DNA from 4 places in the uncultured Propionibacterium sp. genome. Region 1 is predicted to be linked to each of the others. Evidence: riboswitches for the same ligand, from Rfam matches in the RefSeq annotation. Region 1 holds a riboswitch; each other region holds the start of a gene.

Region 1 (4,228 bases):
TGATCCCGCCGAGGTGTCCGTGGACGCGGATCATGCGTTCTCCTCCGGGACGGTGCCGGCGCGGCCGGCCGCATCGGTGTCCTCGCCCAGGGCGCGGGCGCCGCGCTCGCGCAGCTCCTGCCGGGCCCGGGCGTCGGCGTCGCGGTACTCGTGGTGGAAGCCGGGATGGTACAGGTGGCTGCGGCCGGCTATGGGCCCCTCGGCCAGGGCCGGGCCGACGAGCACGACCGTGTGCTTCCACAGCCGGTGGGCCCTCATCGTCTCGGACAGGCGGGCCAGGTCGCAGCGGAACATCATCTCCTGCGGCCAGGTGACGCAGTAGCCGATGATGCAGGGGGTCCCGGGCGCGTAGCCGCCCTCGAGCAGGGCCTCCTGCAGGGCGCGGTGGCGGGCCGCCGACAGGTAGACGGCCATGGTGGCCCCGTGCGCGGCGAACGAGGCGATGGTCTCGCCGTCCGGCATCGGCGTGCGGCCGCCCTCCAGGCGGGTGACGATCAGGGACTGGCTGACCTCGGGCACGGTGACCTCGGCGTCCAGGCGGGCGGCGGCGGCGCTGAACGCCGAGATGCCGGGCACGGTCTCGACGTCGATGCCGATCCGGCGGCACAGGTCGCGCTGCTCGGCGGTGGCGCCGTAGATCGCCGGATCGCCGGTGTGCACGCGGGCCACGAGCAGGTCCTCGTCGCGGGCGCGGGTGTACAGCGGGACGAGGGCCTCCAGCGGGATCGACGCGGAGTCGATGAGCTCGGCGCCCGGCCTGTGGCCGGCGACCACGTCGGGGTGGACGAGGCTGGAGGCCCAGACGATGATGTCGGCGTCGGCGATGATGCGGGCGCCGCGCACGCTCACCAGGTCGGGGGCGCCCGGCCCGGCCCCGATGAAGGCGACCAGGCCGCGGGAGCCGCCACGGGCCGGGGCCGGCAGGGGCGGCGGGTCGATCAGCGAGTGGTCCATCGCATCGACGTCGGGCTCCGGGCCGATGGGGGCCGCGGGCCCGGGGCGCCCGCTCATATGCGGCCTCCCGTGATGGTGCGCTCGGGCGTGGTCAGGACGGCCGAGAAGTAGGGGCGCTCCTCGTCGGGGCCGACCTCGTCGAGGCCGGCGAGCTGCTGGTCGGGGAGCGAGACGTCGGTGCCGATGACGGCCCGGCGGCCGCGGGCGCGCAGCGCCTCGAGCACCTCGGGGAGCTTGCGGCCGCCCTTGTAGACGGCGACCGAGTCGACGGCGTCGAGCACCTGCCCGAGCCTGTCGGGCCCGACGGTGGCCGGCACGAGGGCGAGGATCTCGCGGCCCTCCGCGAGCGGGGTGGTGCTGGCGGCCGCCAGGGCCTGCATGGCGGTGATGCCGGGCACGAGCTCGTAGGCGACGTCCGGCAGGCGCTCGGCGACGGTGGCGCGCAGATAGCTGAAGGTGGAGAAGACGGCCGGGTCGCCGACGGTGGCGAAGGCGACGGTACGGCCTCCCGACTCGAAGGCCTCGACCGCGGCGTCGGCGCTGGCCCGCCAGCTCTCGGCGCGCCTGGCCCCCACGCCGCGGCGCTGGGCCATCGAGAAGGGGACGCGCCTGATCCGGGCGGTGCAGTCGGGGACGACCTGGGCGATGATCCGCTCGGCGCGGCCGGGGCCCCCGACGGAGGCCTCGGTGAACGGGACGAGGACGACGTCGGCGGCCCGGAGCACCCGCACCGCCTTGAGCGTGACCAGCTCGGGATCGCCGGGGCCCACCCCCACCCCGATGAATCGCCGTCCGGCGCCGGTCCGTCCGCCGTCGGGGCGCGCGCGGTTCTCGCTCACATGGCCTCCTCAGGTGCCTCGCCCAATGGTTCCTGCCGGCAGCATGCGAGTATCTGGCTCACCGGCCCGCCGGGCCGGATCACAGTGGCGGGACCGCTCCGGACTGCCAGCCGGGCTGGGCACCGGGATTCCTCGTCAATGCTGCAGTGCTCAGTCTGTCACACGAGAGGGGCCCCGCCTAAGTCCCCCACCGCGCGGGCCCACCCCGGGCCGTGCCCGTCCTCGTCGGACTCGGGCACGGCGAACGCCAGGGCGAGGGGCTCGGCGCGGCGCAGCGCCGGATCGTCCGCCCTCAGGGAACGGACCGGCCCGATGGGCCCGCCGCGCCGCTCGAAGCGCACCGTGACCACGCCGTGGCCGGCCCCCCACACCCAGCCGCGGCCCCACTGCTCGTGCTCGACGTCCATGCCGGGCAGGTAGCCGGCGTCGGCGCGGCGCACGGTGACGGGCGGGGCGGACTCGTCGTACTGCACCAGGGTGCCCGTGGCCGGCTCGCCGTCGTCCACCTCGAAGAGCTCCTCCTGGGCGGCCTGGGTGAAGTTCGAGACGCCCACGCCGACGAGCCGCACCCCGGCCCGCGGGTCGACGGCCCCGGCCAGGCCCTGGGCGACGGCGGCGATGCGCTCGGGATGGTCCGTGGCGCCCAGCAGGGTGCGCGAGCGGCTGACCGTGCTGAAGTCGGCCATGCGGGCCTTGAAGGTGACGGTGCGGGCGAACAGGCCCGCCCTGTTGAGCCTGGCGGCGACCAGCCGGGCGTCCTTGGCGATGATCTCGGCGATGGCGCCCTCCCCGGTGATGTCCTCCTCGAAGGTGTCCTCGACCGAGATCGACTTGGCCTCGCCGCGCGGGAGCACGGGGCGCTCGTCCTGGGCGAAGGCGATGCCGTGCACGTACTCGCCCACGGCCCGGCCGAGTTCGCGGACGAGCTCGTGCGGGCTGGCCTCGCGCAACTCGGTGACCGTGCGGATGCCCAGGCGATTGAGCTTCTCAGTGGTGGCCGGGCCGATGCCGGGGATGGCCCGAACGCTCATCGGAGCGATGAAGTCGAGCTCCCGGCCGGGCGCGATGATGCGGGCGCCGTCGGGCTTGGCGGCCTGGGAGGCGAGTTTGGCGATGAACTTGCTCGAGCCGACGCCGACCGAGGCGTGCAGGCCCTCGGTGCGCACGGCGATCCCGCGGCGCAGGTCGTCGACCAGCCCGGCGAGCGCGGGCGGTGAGACGTCCCGCCCGCCCGCGGCCAGGTCGACGAAGGCCTCGTCGATGCTGACGGGCTCGACGAGCGGGCTGAGCTCGCCGAGCAGGGCCATGACGATGCGGCTCGACTCGCGGTAGGCGGCGAAGCGGGTGGCCAGGTAGGCGGCGTGCGGGGCCAGGTGCCGGGCCTGGCCGGTGCCCATGGCCGAGTGGACGCCCAGTGCGCGGGCCTCGTAGCTGGCCGTCGCGACGACGCCGCGCCCGCCCACTCCCCCGACGATGACCGGTTTGCCGACCAGCGAGGGCTTGTCGCGCTGCTCGACCGATGCGAAGAAGGCGTCGAGGTCGAGGTGCAGCACGGAGGCCGACGAGCGCACGGTCAGCCCCCTTCGCCGACCGGCCCGCCGGAAGCGGCGGGGGCCGGGGCCCCGGCGCACCCGGCGGTGGGGATCCGGCGGGGGGCGCCGACGCGCTCGTAGCGGACGAAGTCGAACAGCTCGCCGCCGACGCGCTCGACCTCGCGCCAGGTGGCGGCGTCGATCTCCGGGAAGGTGACCGGGCCGGCGGCGTCCGCGTGCACGCGGGTGATGTCGAGTTCGCCGACCCAGTCCATGGCGGCGCGGTAGACCTGGCCGCCGCCGCAGACGAAGACCCTGTCGCGGTCGAGCCCGGCGGCGACGCGCAGGGCCTCGGCCAGGCTCGGCACGGCGATGCCGCGCGAGCCGCGGGGCGGATCGGGCGGGAAGCGCACCGAGGCCGGGTCGCGGCTGATGACGACGCTGGTGCGCCCGCCGAGCAGGCCCATGATGCGGTGCGTGACGTGGCCGAGGATCATCGGATGGCCCATCGTGACCGCCCTGAAGCGCCTCAGGTCCTCGCGGAACCCGAAGGGCTGGCAGGCGCCGTCGCCGATCACGCCGTTGGCCGCGACCGCCGCGATGGCGATGACCCTCGGGCCGGTGGGCCGGCCGCCGGCCGCTGCGCCGCTCACACCGCCACCGGGGCCCTGATCGCCGGGTGCGGGTCGTAGCCGGACAGCTCGATGTCGCCCAGCTCGAACTCGTCGATGCCCCTCACCGCGGGATTGAGCTCGAGCGTCGGCAGCGGGCGCGGCTCGCGCGACAGCTGCTCGCGCACCTGGTCGAAGTGGTTGTGGTAGATGTGCGCGTCGCCCAGGGTGTGGACGAAGTCGCCGACGCCCAGCCCGCAGACCTGCGCCACCATGTGGGTGAGCAGGGCGT
Region 2 (4,228 bases), on a different contig from region 1:
CGCACCGATGCCACCGCCGAAGGGGATGCGCACGACCACCGGCAGGGACTGCCGCCCGTGGGTGCGCGAGCGGTAGCGAGCGAGCTGGTTGACGATCTGGTCGAACGCGGGGAAGACGAAGCCGTCGAACTGGATCTCGGCGACGGGCCGCAGCCCGTGCAGGGCCAGGCCGATGGCGGTGCCGACGATGCCCGACTCCGCGAGGGGGGTGTCGATCACCCGTTCGGCGCCGAACTCGTCGAGGAGCCCCTCGGTGATGCGGAAGACCCCGCCGAGGGTGCCGACGTCCTCCCCCAGGACGAGCACCCTGGGATCGTCGGCCATGGCGGCGTGCAGGCCCCTGTTGAGAGCCTTCGCGATGGTGAGCCGGCTCATGCCCCGACCTCCTCCGCCGGGACGGTGGACAGCCAGTCGAGGCAGTCGGCGCGCTCGGCGGCCAGGTAGTCGCCGGGTTCGGCGAGCAGATCGTCGAAGACCTTCTCGATCGGGGTGTCCTCGAGCTCGCGGCAGGTCCGGCGCACGTCCGAGCCGAAGTCGTCGAGCTCGGCGTCCAGGGCCTCGAGCCAGGCCTGGTCGATCAGTCCCCTGCCGAGCAGATGGGCCTGCAGCCGTTCGATCGGGTCCCGTCCGGCCCACTCCCGCGTGGCCTCGTCGCTGCGGTACCTGCTCGGATCATCGCTGGTGGTGTGCGCGCCCATGCGGTAGGTGAGCGCCTCGACCAGCACGGGCGAGGCGGTGCGGGCCCGGGCTAGGGCCCAGTCCATCACCGCGGCGGTGGCGAGCGGGTCGTTGCCGTCGACGCGGATCCCCGGGATGCCGAAGCCGTGGGCCCGCTGGTAGAGCGGGATGGGCGTCTGACGGGTGACCGGCTCGCTGATGGCCCACTGGTTGTTGACGCAGCAGAACACGACCGGGGCGCCCTGGGCCGCGGCGAAGACGAGGGCCTCGTTGACGTCGCCCTGGCTGGAGGCGCCGTCCCCGTAGATGGTGAGGGCCGCGTGCGGCCGGCCGTCCGGGTCCAGGGCGGCGCCCATCGCATAGCCCACCGCGTGCAGCGGGTGCGAACCGATGATGATCGAGTAGGGCGCCATGCGCGTCGCCCCGCTGTCCCAGCGCGACAGCCCCGAGCCGCGCCAGAGCGCGAGCATGTCGGCCGGGCTCACCCCCATGGCCAGCGCCAGGGACTGCTCCCGGTAGGTGGCGAACACCATGTCCTGAGGGCCCAGCGCGGCGGCGATCCCCGCCTGGTAGCCCTCCTGGCCGAGCAGCGGCGGCCACAGCCCGAGCTCGCCGTGGCGCTGCAGCGCGGCGCCCTCGATGTCGAGGCGGCGCCCGAACATCATGCGACGCAGCATCGTCACCAGCTCGGTGTCGCCGCCCCGCCAGCCGAACCGGGCGTCCTCGACACGGACACCCTCCGGCGTGAGCAACTGCACCGGCCGCGTCGGATCCTCGGCACCCATCGAAGTCCTTCCCCACAACAAAACTTACTCTCTGGTAACCTACCGGATCGTAGACTCCGGGATCAACCATCCCCCCGCCGACCCGACCACGAGTGAGACGATCACCCAGCTCGACGCCCAAGACGCACAGGACTATGCTGCGTGCGAGTCGATCGCGCCCATGAGCAATGGGCGCCAGGGAACTCCGGTGAAAATCCGGGACTGGCGCGCAGCGGTGAAGGTGACGGGGCCGGCACAAAGAACCCACTGGGGAGACCCGGGAAGGGGCCGGCCTCGGACGATCCGAGTCCGAAGACCTGTCGGCTCACCTGTCCGTCAGGCGTTTCGCGCTCACAGACGCCCCAGATGAAAGCCGACGCCCCGTTGACCCCCGCTCAGTCCTCCGACCCTCACCGGACACCCCCTGCCACGACCAGCAAGAACACGCACCGGGCCACGACCCGGGCCGGGCGCGGCGCACGCATCAACCTGACCCCGGTCGTCATCGGGCTGGTTCTCGCCATCGCGGTGAGCATCGTGCTGTCGCTGGCCTTCGGCTCCGAACGCATCCCACTCGCCGAGGTCTGGGACGTCGTGCGCGGCCGTCTGGCCGGTGACCCGGCCGGTTCCCCGTTCGCAACGATCGTCTGGCAGCTGCGCATGCCGCGCGCCCTGCTGGCAGTGCTCGTCGGAGCGGGCCTGTCGATCGGCGGCGCCGGCATGCAGACGCTCGTGCGCAATCCGCTGGCCGAGCCCTATCTGCTGGGCATCTCCTCGGGCGCCTCGGTCGGCGCCACCGCAGTGCTCGTCTTCGGCGTGCTGGCGCGGTTCGGCGTCTACTCGCTGTCGGCAGGCGCCCTGCTCGGCGCGCTGGGCGCGGCGCTGGCGGTGTTCGGCGTCTCGCAGGCCCAGGGCGGCCTGACGCCGCTGCGCATGGTGCTGTCGGGCGTCGTCCTGTCGTCGGCCTTCTCGGCGGTCGCCTCGTTCATGGTCTTCCTCTCGGACGACAATCACGCGGCGGCATCGGTCATGTTCTGGATGCTCGGCTCGGTGGCCGGCGCCAGCTGGGCCAAGCTCCTGCTGCCGCTGCTCGCGGTCGTGGGCATCGGCGGCGCCATGCTGGCCGTCAGCGGCTGGCTGGACGCCCTGGCGGCCGGCCCCGAGACGGCTGCGGCCCTCGGCGTGCGGGTCCGGGCGATGCGCACCGGCCTGTTCGTCGGGCTGGGCGCGCTCATCGGCTGCCTGGTGGCGGTCAGCGGCGGCATCGGATTCGTCGGCCTCATCGTGCCGCACGCCTCCCGCATGCTGGTCGGCTCGCTGCACCGGCGCATGCTGCCGATCGCGGCGCTGACCGGTTCGCTGTTCCTGCTGTGGGTCGACGTCGTCTCGCGCGTCGTCGTCCGGCCGCAGGAGATCCCGATCGGCGTCGTCACCGGCGTGATCGGCGCGCCGGTCTTCCTGCTCCTCATGGGCCGGCGCCGGTACGCGTTCGGGAGCCGTGACGCATGAGCAGGGGCGCCAGCCGCGGTCACGGCACCGGCCGGGCCCCCGAGATCCGCCTGGAGGCCGTCGCAGCCCAGGTCCAGCACCATGTGGTCGTCCGCGACGTCGGCCTCACCATTCCGGGCGGCACGAAGCTGGCGCTGGTCGGCACCAACGGCGCCGGCAAGTCGACGCTGCTGCGCGCCATCGCCGGCATCACCGAACCGGCCGCCGGCCGCGTCCTGCTCGACGGCAACCCGGTGCACGCCATGAAACCGCGGGAGCGGGCCCGTCTCATCTCGTTCGTCTCCCAGGAGGAGACCCCGCCGGACGATCTGCGCCTGGGCGAGATGGTCGCCCTCGGCCGCATCCCGTACCGCAGTCCGTGGTCGATGAACGGGCGCGGCGAGATGCGCATAGTCCGCGAATCGCTGGGCGCGCTCGGTCTGGGCGACCGTCTGGAGACGCCCTGCACGAATCTGTCCGGCGGCGAGCGGCGCCGCGCCATGATCGCCCGCGGCCTGGCCCAGCGCTGCCCCGTCCTCGTGCTCGACGAGCCCACGAACCACCTCGACATCGCCTGGCAGCTGCGCCTGCTCGACCTGCTCGCGGCCCAGCCCGCAACGGTCATCGCCGCCATCCACGACATCGACACCGTGCTGCGCCACTTCGACCTGGTGGCCGTCCTCCACGGCGGGCTCATGCGGGCCTTCGGCGAACCCGCAGCGGTGCTCGGCACCGGGCTCATGGGCGAGGCGTTCGCCGTCGAGGCCCTGCAGATCCCCCATCCGCGAACTCATCAACCCCATCTGCTCATCAGCAGGGGAAAGGACAATCGATGAAGATCCCCCGTACCGCGCCCGCAGGGCTGCTCGCCCTCGCGCTCGTCGCCACCGGCTGCGCCTCGAGCACGTCGTCCGGCTCGTCCGGCTCGTCGGCGGCGGGAAGCATCCAGCTCACCAACTGCGGCGAGACGAAGGAGTACCCGAGCCCGACGACCAGGCTGTTCGTCAACGACGGGAACATCATCTCGATCGCCCTGGCCGCGGGTGCCGCGGACGACATCGTCGCCGTCTCCAGCATGCAGCGCGACCGCGACGTGCTGGCCCTCAAGTACGGCGCCGAGACGGTCGACGGCCTCAACCAGGTGGCCGACAAGTACCCGACGATGGAGAACATCGTCGCCGCCCAGCCGCAGGTCGTCTTCGCCGGCTGGGGCTACGGCTTCAGCGAGGAGAGGAACCTGACCCCCGACGGCCTCGCCCAGCAGGGCATCGGGACCTATCTGCTGTCGGAGACCTGCC
Region 3 (4,228 bases), on a different contig from region 1:
ATCGACCGTGCAGGAATCGGCCAGGTGCGGCTGGGCGACCATCCTGTCGTCGAACTTGAACAGCGACTCGCCCACGCCGTAGCGCATGCACGCCCATGCGGCGTTGGGCTGGTTCGAGGGGTCGAGCGACTCCTTGGAGAAGTTCGTGCAGCCGAACTTCAACTCGGCGCTCGAGCCGCCGGGGCCCGAGCCGTTCGAGGAGCATCCCGCCAGGCCGAGCGAGGCGGCCGCCGCTCCTGCCGCCGAGACGGTCAGCAGGCCGCGGCGGGTGAGATTGATTCCCTGCATCGTGTTCACTTCCTTGCGTTGTGGTGAGAGTGTCCGGGTGCCGTCAGAGCGATGGGGCCGAGGCGAGCTCGGCGGTGTTCTCGTCCCCGCCGCTGCGGCGCGGATCGAGGACATCGCGCAGGGCATCGCCCAGTAGATTGAAGGCGATGACGGTGACGCAGATGGCCGCGCCGGGGAAGATCATGAGCCACGGGGAGTCGAGCAGATTGGCGCGGCCCTCGTTGAGCATGAGGCCCCACTCGGCCTGCGGCGGCTGGGCGCCGAAGCCGAGGAAGGACAGGCCGGCCAGTTCGAGCATCATCGTGCCGATATCGGTGGCGGCTGTGATGACGAGCATCGGAAGGACGCTCGGCAGCAGGTAGCGGCGGATGAGCCGACCGGGGCGGGCGCCGGTGAGCTCGGCGGCCGTCACGAAGTCGCTGCGGCGGATCTTGAGCACCAGGCTGCGCGCCAGCCGGGCGTACTTCGTCCAGCTGACGACGGCCAGGGCGAGGATCGCATTGCGGATGCTCGCCCCCAGCAGGCCGGCCACGGCGATCGCCAAGACGATGCCGGGGAAGGAGATCATCATGTCGGAGACGCGCATGATGACCGCCTCGAGAAGACCACCGAAGTACCCGGCGATGACGCCCAGCAGCGAGCCGGCGACGGAGATGATGGCGACGAGGGCCGTTGCGGCGGCGAGCGAGAGGCGGGTGCCGTAGACGACTCGCGAGGCCATGTCGCGGCCGAGTCTGTCGGTGCCGAACCAATGGGCAGCGCTCGGCGGCTGGAAGGCCTCGGGCAGATTCGCCGTGCAGGGATCCATCGGGGCGACCTGCTCGGCGAGCACGGCGACCAGGACGATCGCGACGACCAGCGCCGCATGGACGCTGAAGGCCCGGTGCGCACCGATGAAGCGGCGGACGGCCCTGCGGGGGCGGTGCGGCGCGCTCACGACCGGGCTCCTCGTCGTACTCGCGGGTCGAGCCGGGCGTAGGAGACGTCGACCAGCAGATTGACGACCATGTAGATGAGCGCGATCCACAGAACATAGGTCTGTATGAGCGGGTAGTCGTACGAGGTGACCGCCGAGACCGCCATATTGCCCAGACCGGGGTAGGAGAAGACGACCTCGACGACGGCCGTGCCGCCCAACAGCGAGCCGAGCGAGAGGCCGAGCAGGGTGAGCAGCGGCAATCGGGCGTTCGGCAGGACGTGCCGCCACAGGATGGTGCGTCTGGACAGGCCTCTCGCCCTAGCGCCCGTGACATAGTCCTGGCCCAGCTCCTCGAGGACCGCCGTGCGCACCTGGCGGGTGTACTTGCCGATCATCGCGAAGGCCAGCGTGACGGCCGGCATGACCAGCCGATCGGGCCCCGGCCCCGTCGAGACCACCGGCAGCCAGCCGAGTTTGAGGGCGACGACCCAGATGAGCAGCAGACCGAACCAGAAGTTCGGCATCGAGACGCCCAGGAAGCTGAGGCCGCGCGCGAGATGGTCGATGACCCCGCCCTGGTGCACCGCGGCCAGCATGCCGAGCGGAATGGCGATGACGAGCATCAGCAGCAGAGCCGCCAGCGAGAGCTCGACGGTCGGCCACAGGCGGGCGAGCATCAGATCGGTCACGGGCTTGTTCAGCGAGTACGACGTGCCGAAGTTCCCGTGCAGGCAGTTCCCGAGCCAGGTGGCGTACTGGACCGGGAAGGGCTCGTCCAGACCGAGCCGGGCGCGCATCTGCTCGACCATCTCGGGGGTCGGCGTAATGCCCTGGCTGGTGTACATGGCCCGCGCCGGATCTCCGGGAGCGAGCCAGACGAGCGTGAAGGTGATGAAACTGATGCCCACCAGCACGACCAGGATCTGGCCCAGCCGTCGGGCCAGCCATCGAGCATCCATGAGCCGGGGCCACCTCGCGATCATGACGAAGAACGATCGTCACAACCGGATTCTTGTGACCCAGCTCGGACCTCCGGTCGCCAAGTGCCGTGGCGGCGCGGGACAACTCCCAGGCAGGTCTTCTGGCTCGCGTCTCAGGGCAGTGCCCCGCGGATCCCCGCCTTCCCGGTTGCCCAGTGGCCGGCTCGCACCGATGAGGATCCGAGACGCTCACAGCGGCGGTCCCGTCCGCGATTCGCACGCGGTTCCCTATTCTCCCGGTCCGCCCCGGAGGGCGGATCGGGCACCTGGAGTGTCGTGCGCAAAAGCACACGACGCCCTAGCCTCGCGTGTGAAGGTTAGCAGCCGACGGCCGGCAACGTCCGGCGGATGCTCCCCGTCAACCATTGATTCGGCTTCGAGCGAACCCATCTGGGGAGTCACCGGCACCGACCCGCCGCGGCCGGGTCAGGCCTCCCTCAGGACCGCTCCGAACCGCTCGACGGCGGCCCTGACGGCGCTGTCGCGGGCGGCAGCGGCCTCGTCCTGGGTGAGTGTGCGATCGGCGCCGCGGAAGCGCAGGCTGTAGGCGAGCGACTTCCTGCCCTCGCCGATCTGCGGCCCCCGGAAGACGTCGAACAGCGCGATCGACTCGAGCAGGCCCCCGGCGCCCTCGATGAGGGCGGCCTCGACGTCGGCCGCCGGGGTCCGCTCGTCGACGATGAGGGCGACGTCCTCCTTGGCCAGTGGGAAACCGCTCAGCGCGGAGATCTCACCGCCTCCGGGCGCGCAGGCCACGAGCAGGTCGAGGTTGATCTCGACGGCGCAGGCGCGCTCGGGCAGGCCGTGGACCTTGACGACCTCGGGATGCAGTTCACCGGCGGCGCCGATGACGACCGGCCCGCCCGCGGCGCCCCGTACCGACAGCTCGGCGCAGCGGCCGGGGTGCCAGGGCGCGATCGCGGCGGCCCTGCGGTCCAGTTCAAGGCCGAGCACGTCGGCCGCAGTCTGGGCGAAGTGCACCGCATGGGTCCAGTCGGCCCTGATCGCGGCATGGCGCCACGTGGCGGGCAGCCACTGGCCGGTGAGCACCGCGGCGATCATGCGGGGCTGGTCGGGCAGTGCACTGCGGATACCGGCTATCTCGGCCTCGCTGGGGCGGTGGCCCACCTCGGGCATCGGGGCCGTCGCGGCGGGGTTGGCCCAGAAGACCGAGCCGGCCTCGAAGACGGCCAGATCGTCCTGGCCGCGCGAGGTGTTGCGCCGGACGGCGGCGAACAGGCCCGGCAGCAGGCTGGTACGCAGGTACGGGGCGGTGTCGGCCAGCGGGTTGGCCAGCTTCACCAGGCGGCGCTGGTCCGCATCGTCGGGCAGACCGAGCCGATCGAGCTCCCCGGCGCCGATGAACGGCAGCGTGATGACCTCGACGAAACCGGCCCGGGCCACTGCGGCGTTGACCGCGCGGCGGGCGCGCTGAGCCGGGCTGAGGCCCCGGCCGGCGACGGCGCGCGGCATCCTGGACTCGATGACGTCCAGCCCGAGCCTGCGGCCGACCTCCTCGACGTAGTCGTAGGGATCGCGCAGGTCGGTGCGCCAGGTGGGCGGGGTCAGGGTGAGCGCATCGCCCTTGCACCTGACCGTGATGCCGGCGCCCTGGAAGACCTCGACGACACGGTCGGAGTCGATGCGGGCGCCCAGGATGCGCGCGGGCAGGCCGGCGTCGATCGTCAGGGAGGGCGTGACCGGCACCTGGCCGGCCACGGTTGCGCCCGCGGCGACGGTGCCACCGGCGAGCTCCGCGAACAGGCGGGCCGCCATGCGGGCGGCGGCGCAGGCCACGCCCGGATCGACCGTGCGCTCGAAACGCCTGGAGGCCTCGGAGGCGAGCTTGTGGAGGCGGTAGGTGCGGCCGATCGTGCCGGGCGAGAAGTGAGCGGCCTCGATGACCACACTGGTCGTCCCCTCGCCCAGCTCGGTGGTCCGGCCGCCCATGACGCCCGCCAGGCCGATGGGTCCCGAGTCGTCGACGATGAGCAGGTCGTCGGTGCTCAGGACGCGCTCGACGCCGTCGAGCGTGGTGAGC
Region 4 (4,228 bases), on a different contig from region 1:
CGCCAGCAGGTGAGCAGCATGACGGCGGACAGCAGCCCCATGGCGGCGATGCCCGGTGCATGAGCGAGGACGACCACGGCCCCGCAGACGAGGCAGGCCGCTGCCGAGGTCACCAACGGCACCCAGATGTGCTTGTCGGTGAAGTTCGCCAGGAAGGCCCACAGCGTCAGCGTGCACAGGGCGACGCCGCCGAACAGGACGGCCGTCGCGGCGATCGGCAGCGGCTCGCCCGGCTCGTCGATCGCCAGCTCGGCCCCGACCGCCAGGGCCACCTGCCCGATGACGAGCACCTGCTGGCCCTCGGTGACGAGGGCCCCGCTGGCGAGCGGGGAACGCTCCTGCCTGTTCCCCTCCACGTACCGGTCGATGTAGGAGTCCCAGCCGAAGGGCAGCGCCCAGATGCACATGATGACGACCATCGACAGCATCCCGGTGGCGATGGCGAGCGGGTGGTGGAGGCCGCGGATCATGGCGCTTCCCGTCGTCAGGATGGCCTCGCCCAGGCAGATGATGAGGAAGAGCCGGCAGCGCTCGATCTGGTGGGCCATGTCGAAGCCGACCTCGCCCAGACTGGACCGGTCGATGCCGGGGACCGGGTGATAGGTGCGCATGCCGAGCACGTCGATGCCCACTGCGATGAGCCACCACCACAGCCGGTGCTCGGGCGCGGCGATGGCGCCGCCGATCCACGGGATGCCCGACAGGGTGAACCACACGAGCATGGCGCTGCGGTGGTTGCGCAGTGCCGGGTAGGCGTCGTAGGAGCGGGTGACGAGCGTGCGTCCGTACTGGATGACGAGCATCGGGACGACGAAGGTCCACGGGGAGTCCTCGAAGGCCTCGCCGATCGATGCGTTCATGACCAGGCCGAGCACCATGACCGCCAGCAGCACCAGTTGGCTGCGGCGATGGCGGCTGAGCACCATCGTCGACTCGTACGTGGTGAACGCCCACATGCCGAAGACCGCCAGCAGCAGCACGAGGGTCTCCAGGGCGCCGCGCCAGCTCAGGTGCTCCAGCAGGTGACCAGACAGCTGGGAGACGGCGAAGACGTACACCAGGTCGAAGAACAGTTCGAGTTTGGTGACCTCCTGCTCCTCGTCGGGCGCCACCTCGAGTGCGGATCCGTCCGCGTCGCTCATCGTCTCCCACCTCTCCTCCGCCGGATCGCCCGTGCCGACGATAGCGGGTCTTCCGAAAGGGAGCGGGGGCGGGTTCCCCCGGTCCGCCGCAGGCGCACCGGCGCGGGTTACTGGGCGACCCCGAAGGCGCACGTCGGCGGCATCTTGTGTACATTGAGAAGTACTGGTTCGGCCCACCACCAGGCGGGTCGTCGCAAGAGGGAATTCCGGTGGGAGTCCGGAGCTGTCCCGCAGCGGTATATGGGAACAATGCCACAACGGGCACTGGGCCGCGAGGCCTGGGAAGCGGTGGTGTAGGAACCGGGAGCGATCCCGAATGCCCATGAGCCCGAAGACCTGCCAGTCGCGGCAGCGCCCGCTGCCGCGCAACGTGCCCCGCGGAGGGTCCACGGATCGAAGTGATCGATGCCCGGCGACGATGCATCGCCTCCGGCGCCGGCCACTCGGATCAGTGCCAGCAGTTCCGGCGAACGCCTGCCGGGCCAGCCGGTGGACGCCCATCGGGGCCCGTGCGGGGCCGCGTCGGGACCGGGACGCCTCTGGGCGCCACTCCGGCGCAGGGCGGTCGTGACCGGCCCGCATCGGCAGTGATGCCTGCAGGCCGCCGGACGAGTGCCCGGGCCTGTGCCCGGCGCCCGTCGATGACCGGCTGGCAGCCAGTCCCCGGCGCGCCCCCACCCGAGGGTGCGCCCTGACCCTTTCAGGAGCAGGAGTCGAATGAGCAACACCGAATCGGGCGCCGTCGCGGCCGAAGAGGCCACGCCCGCTCAGCTCAGCCTCGCCGGTGATTTCCCGGCCGCGACTGAGGAGCAGTGGGAGATCGAGGTGGCCAAGGTTCTCAACCGTGGCCGCCCACCAGAGAGGCAGCTGACCTTCGAGCAGTGCATGAAGCGTCTGGCGGTCCACACCGTCGACGGCATCGACATCAAGCCGATGTACAAGCGCGAGGACGTGCCCGGCCCGCTGGGCTACCCGGGCGTCGCCCCCTTCACGCGCGGCGCCACCGTCCGCAACGGCGAGGCCGATGCGTGGGACGTGCGTGCTCTCCACGAGGATCCCGACGCGGACTTCACCCGCAGGGCGATCGTCACCGATCTTGAACGCGGCGTCGCCTCCATCTGGCTGCGCGTCGGCTCCGATGCCGTCCGGCCGGCCGATGTGGCCACCGTGCTGTCCGACGTCCTCCTCGAGATGGTCAAGGTCGAGGTCTCCTCCCGCGAGGACCAAAGGGCCGCCGCCGAGGCGCTCCTGGCCGTCTACGAGGCTTCCGACAAGCCCAGGGATCATGTCGCCTTCAACCTGGGCATCGACCCGATCGGCCTGGCCGCCCTGCGGGGCACCGCTCCCGATCTGTCGGGTCTGGGCGAGTGGGTCGGGCGCACCGCCGCCTATCCGAACGGCAATGCGATCACCGTCGATGCGACGATCTACCACAACGCCGGCGCGGGCGATGTGGCCGAGCTCGCCTGGGCCCTGGCTACCGGCGCCGAGTACGTGCGCGCCCTCGTCGAGCAGGGCATCGACGTCAACGACGCCTTCAAGGCGATCGAGTTCCGCGTCACGGCCACCCACGACCAGTTCCTCACGATCTCGCGCCTGCGCGCGCTCCGCATGTGCTGGTCGCGCGTCGGCGAGGTCTTCGGCGTCGACGAGGCCAACCGCGGCGCCCGTCAGAGCGCCGTCACCAGTTGGCGGGAGCTGACCCGTGAGGATCCCTACGTCAACATCCTGCGCGGCACGATCTCGACCTTCGCCGCCGCCATCGGCGGCGCCGAGGCGATTACGACCCTGCCGTTCTGCGGCGCCCTGGGCCTGCCCACCGATGACTTCGCCCGCAAGGTCGCCCGCAATACCGGCATCATCCTGGCCGAGGAGGTCAACATCGGCCGCATCAACGACCCGGCCGGCGGCTCCTTCTACGTGGAGTCCCTCACCGGTTCGCTGGCCGAGGCCGGCTGGGCCGAGTTCCAGAGGGCGGAGTCCGCCGGGGGCATGTCCGCGGCCCTGACCGGCGGCCGTGTGGCCGAGGTCCTGGCCGAGTGCAGCAGCGAGCGCGCCAAGCGCCTGGCCACCCGCAAGCAGCCGATCACGGCCGTCAGCGAGTTCCCGCTGCTCGACGCCAAGTCCATCGAGACCAAGCCCTACCCGCAGGCCCCGGCCCGCGACGGCCTGGCGTGGCACCGCGACTCCGAGGTCTTCGAGGGGCTCGTCGATCGTTCGGCCACCCGGGCCGAGCGCCCGAAGGTCTTCTTGGCCTGCCTGGGCACGCGCCGTGACTTCGGCGGTCGCGAGGGCTTCTCGGCCCCCGTCTGGCACGTCGCCGGCATCGCGACCCCCGAGGTCGAGGGCGGTACGGTCGACGAGATCGTGGCGGCCTTCAAGGCCAGCGGGGCCCAGGTCGCGGATCTGTGCTCCTCCGCCAAGGTCTACGCGGAGCAGGGCGTCGAGGTGGCGAGGGCCCTGCGCGAGGCGGGGGCCGAGGCCGTCTACCTGTCGGGCGCCTACAAGGAGCTGGGCATCTCGGACGAGGAGGCCGCCGAGCTCTTCGCCGGACGCCTGTTCCTGGGCATGGACGTCGTCGACGTCCTCAGCCGTACACTCGATGTCATGGGGGTGGCGAAGTGAGTACTCTTCCTCGTTTTGATTCCATCGATCTCGGCGCGGGCCCGATCCCGGACTCGGCCGCCGAGGACTTCGCCGCTCTGGCCGCCCGGGCCGGCACCGGCGAGGAGTGGTTGACGCCCGAGCAGATCCCCGTCGGCACGCTGTACGGCGAGGACGCCTACGAGGGTGTCGACTGGCTCGGCACCTACGCCGGCCTGCCGCCGTTCACGCACGGCCCGTACGCCACCATGTACGCCTTCCGTCCGTGGACGATCCGCCAGTACGCCGGCTTCTCCACGGCCAAGGAGTCCAACGCCTTCTACCGCCGCAATCTCGCGGCCGGCCAGAAGGGCCTGTCGGTCGCCTTCGACCTGCCCACCCACCGCGGCTACGACTCCGACAACCCGCGCGTGCCCGGCGACGTCGGCATGGCCGGTGTGGCCGTCGACTCCATCTACGACATGCGCGAGCTCTTCTCGGGC

The links. A riboswitch is a leader RNA that binds a small molecule or an ion and turns the genes downstream of it on or off. The one in region 1 is predicted to bind cobalamin.
Region 2: linked by a shared signal. The riboswitch ahead of R2N01_RS09370 (iron ABC transporter permease) and the one ahead of cobI (precorrin-2 C(20)-methyltransferase) in region 1 are both predicted to bind cobalamin.
Region 3: linked by a shared signal. The riboswitch ahead of nikB (nickel ABC transporter permease) and the one ahead of cobI (precorrin-2 C(20)-methyltransferase) in region 1 are both predicted to bind cobalamin.
Region 4: linked by a shared signal. The riboswitch ahead of mutA (methylmalonyl-CoA mutase small subunit) and the one ahead of cobI (precorrin-2 C(20)-methyltransferase) in region 1 are both predicted to bind cobalamin.

Annotation. Positions count from the first base shown of each region.
Region 1 is NZ_CAUTOU010000093.1:733-4,960, reverse strand. It holds partial or broken gene cbiE (precorrin-6y C5,15-methyltransferase (decarboxylating) subunit CbiE) at 1-34, opposite strand, end outside; gene cobM (precorrin-4 C(11)-methyltransferase) at 31-1,011, opposite strand; gene cobI (precorrin-2 C(20)-methyltransferase) at 1,008-1,793, opposite strand; cobalamin riboswitch at 1,820-1,974, opposite strand; gene R2N01_RS10770 (DNA polymerase IV) at 1,952-3,364, opposite strand; gene R2N01_RS10765 (dihydrofolate reductase) at 3,367-3,978, opposite strand; gene R2N01_RS10760 (thymidylate synthase) at 3,975-4,228, opposite strand, start outside.
Region 2 is NZ_CAUTOU010000060.1:8,227-12,454, reverse strand. It holds gene R2N01_RS09380 (alpha-ketoacid dehydrogenase subunit beta) at 1-375, opposite strand, end outside; gene R2N01_RS09375 (thiamine pyrophosphate-dependent enzyme) at 372-1,463, opposite strand; cobalamin riboswitch at 1,596-1,782, shown strand; gene R2N01_RS09370 (iron ABC transporter permease) at 1,932-2,951, shown strand; gene R2N01_RS09365 (ABC transporter ATP-binding protein) at 2,948-3,766, shown strand; gene R2N01_RS09360 (ABC transporter substrate-binding protein) at 3,763-4,228, shown strand, end outside.
Region 3 is NZ_CAUTOU010000027.1:2,917-7,144, forward strand. It holds gene R2N01_RS06230 (ABC transporter substrate-binding protein) at 1-288, opposite strand, end outside; gene nikC (nickel transporter permease) at 332-1,225, opposite strand; gene nikB (nickel ABC transporter permease) at 1,222-2,166, opposite strand; cobalamin riboswitch at 2,261-2,472, opposite strand; gene pheT (phenylalanine--tRNA ligase subunit beta) at 2,614-4,228, opposite strand, start outside.
Region 4 is NZ_CAUTOU010000021.1:19,413-23,640, reverse strand. It holds gene R2N01_RS05510 (low temperature requirement protein A) at 1-1,142, opposite strand, end outside; cobalamin riboswitch at 1,290-1,501, shown strand; gene mutA (methylmalonyl-CoA mutase small subunit) at 1,860-3,767, shown strand; gene scpA (methylmalonyl-CoA mutase) at 3,764-4,228, shown strand, end outside.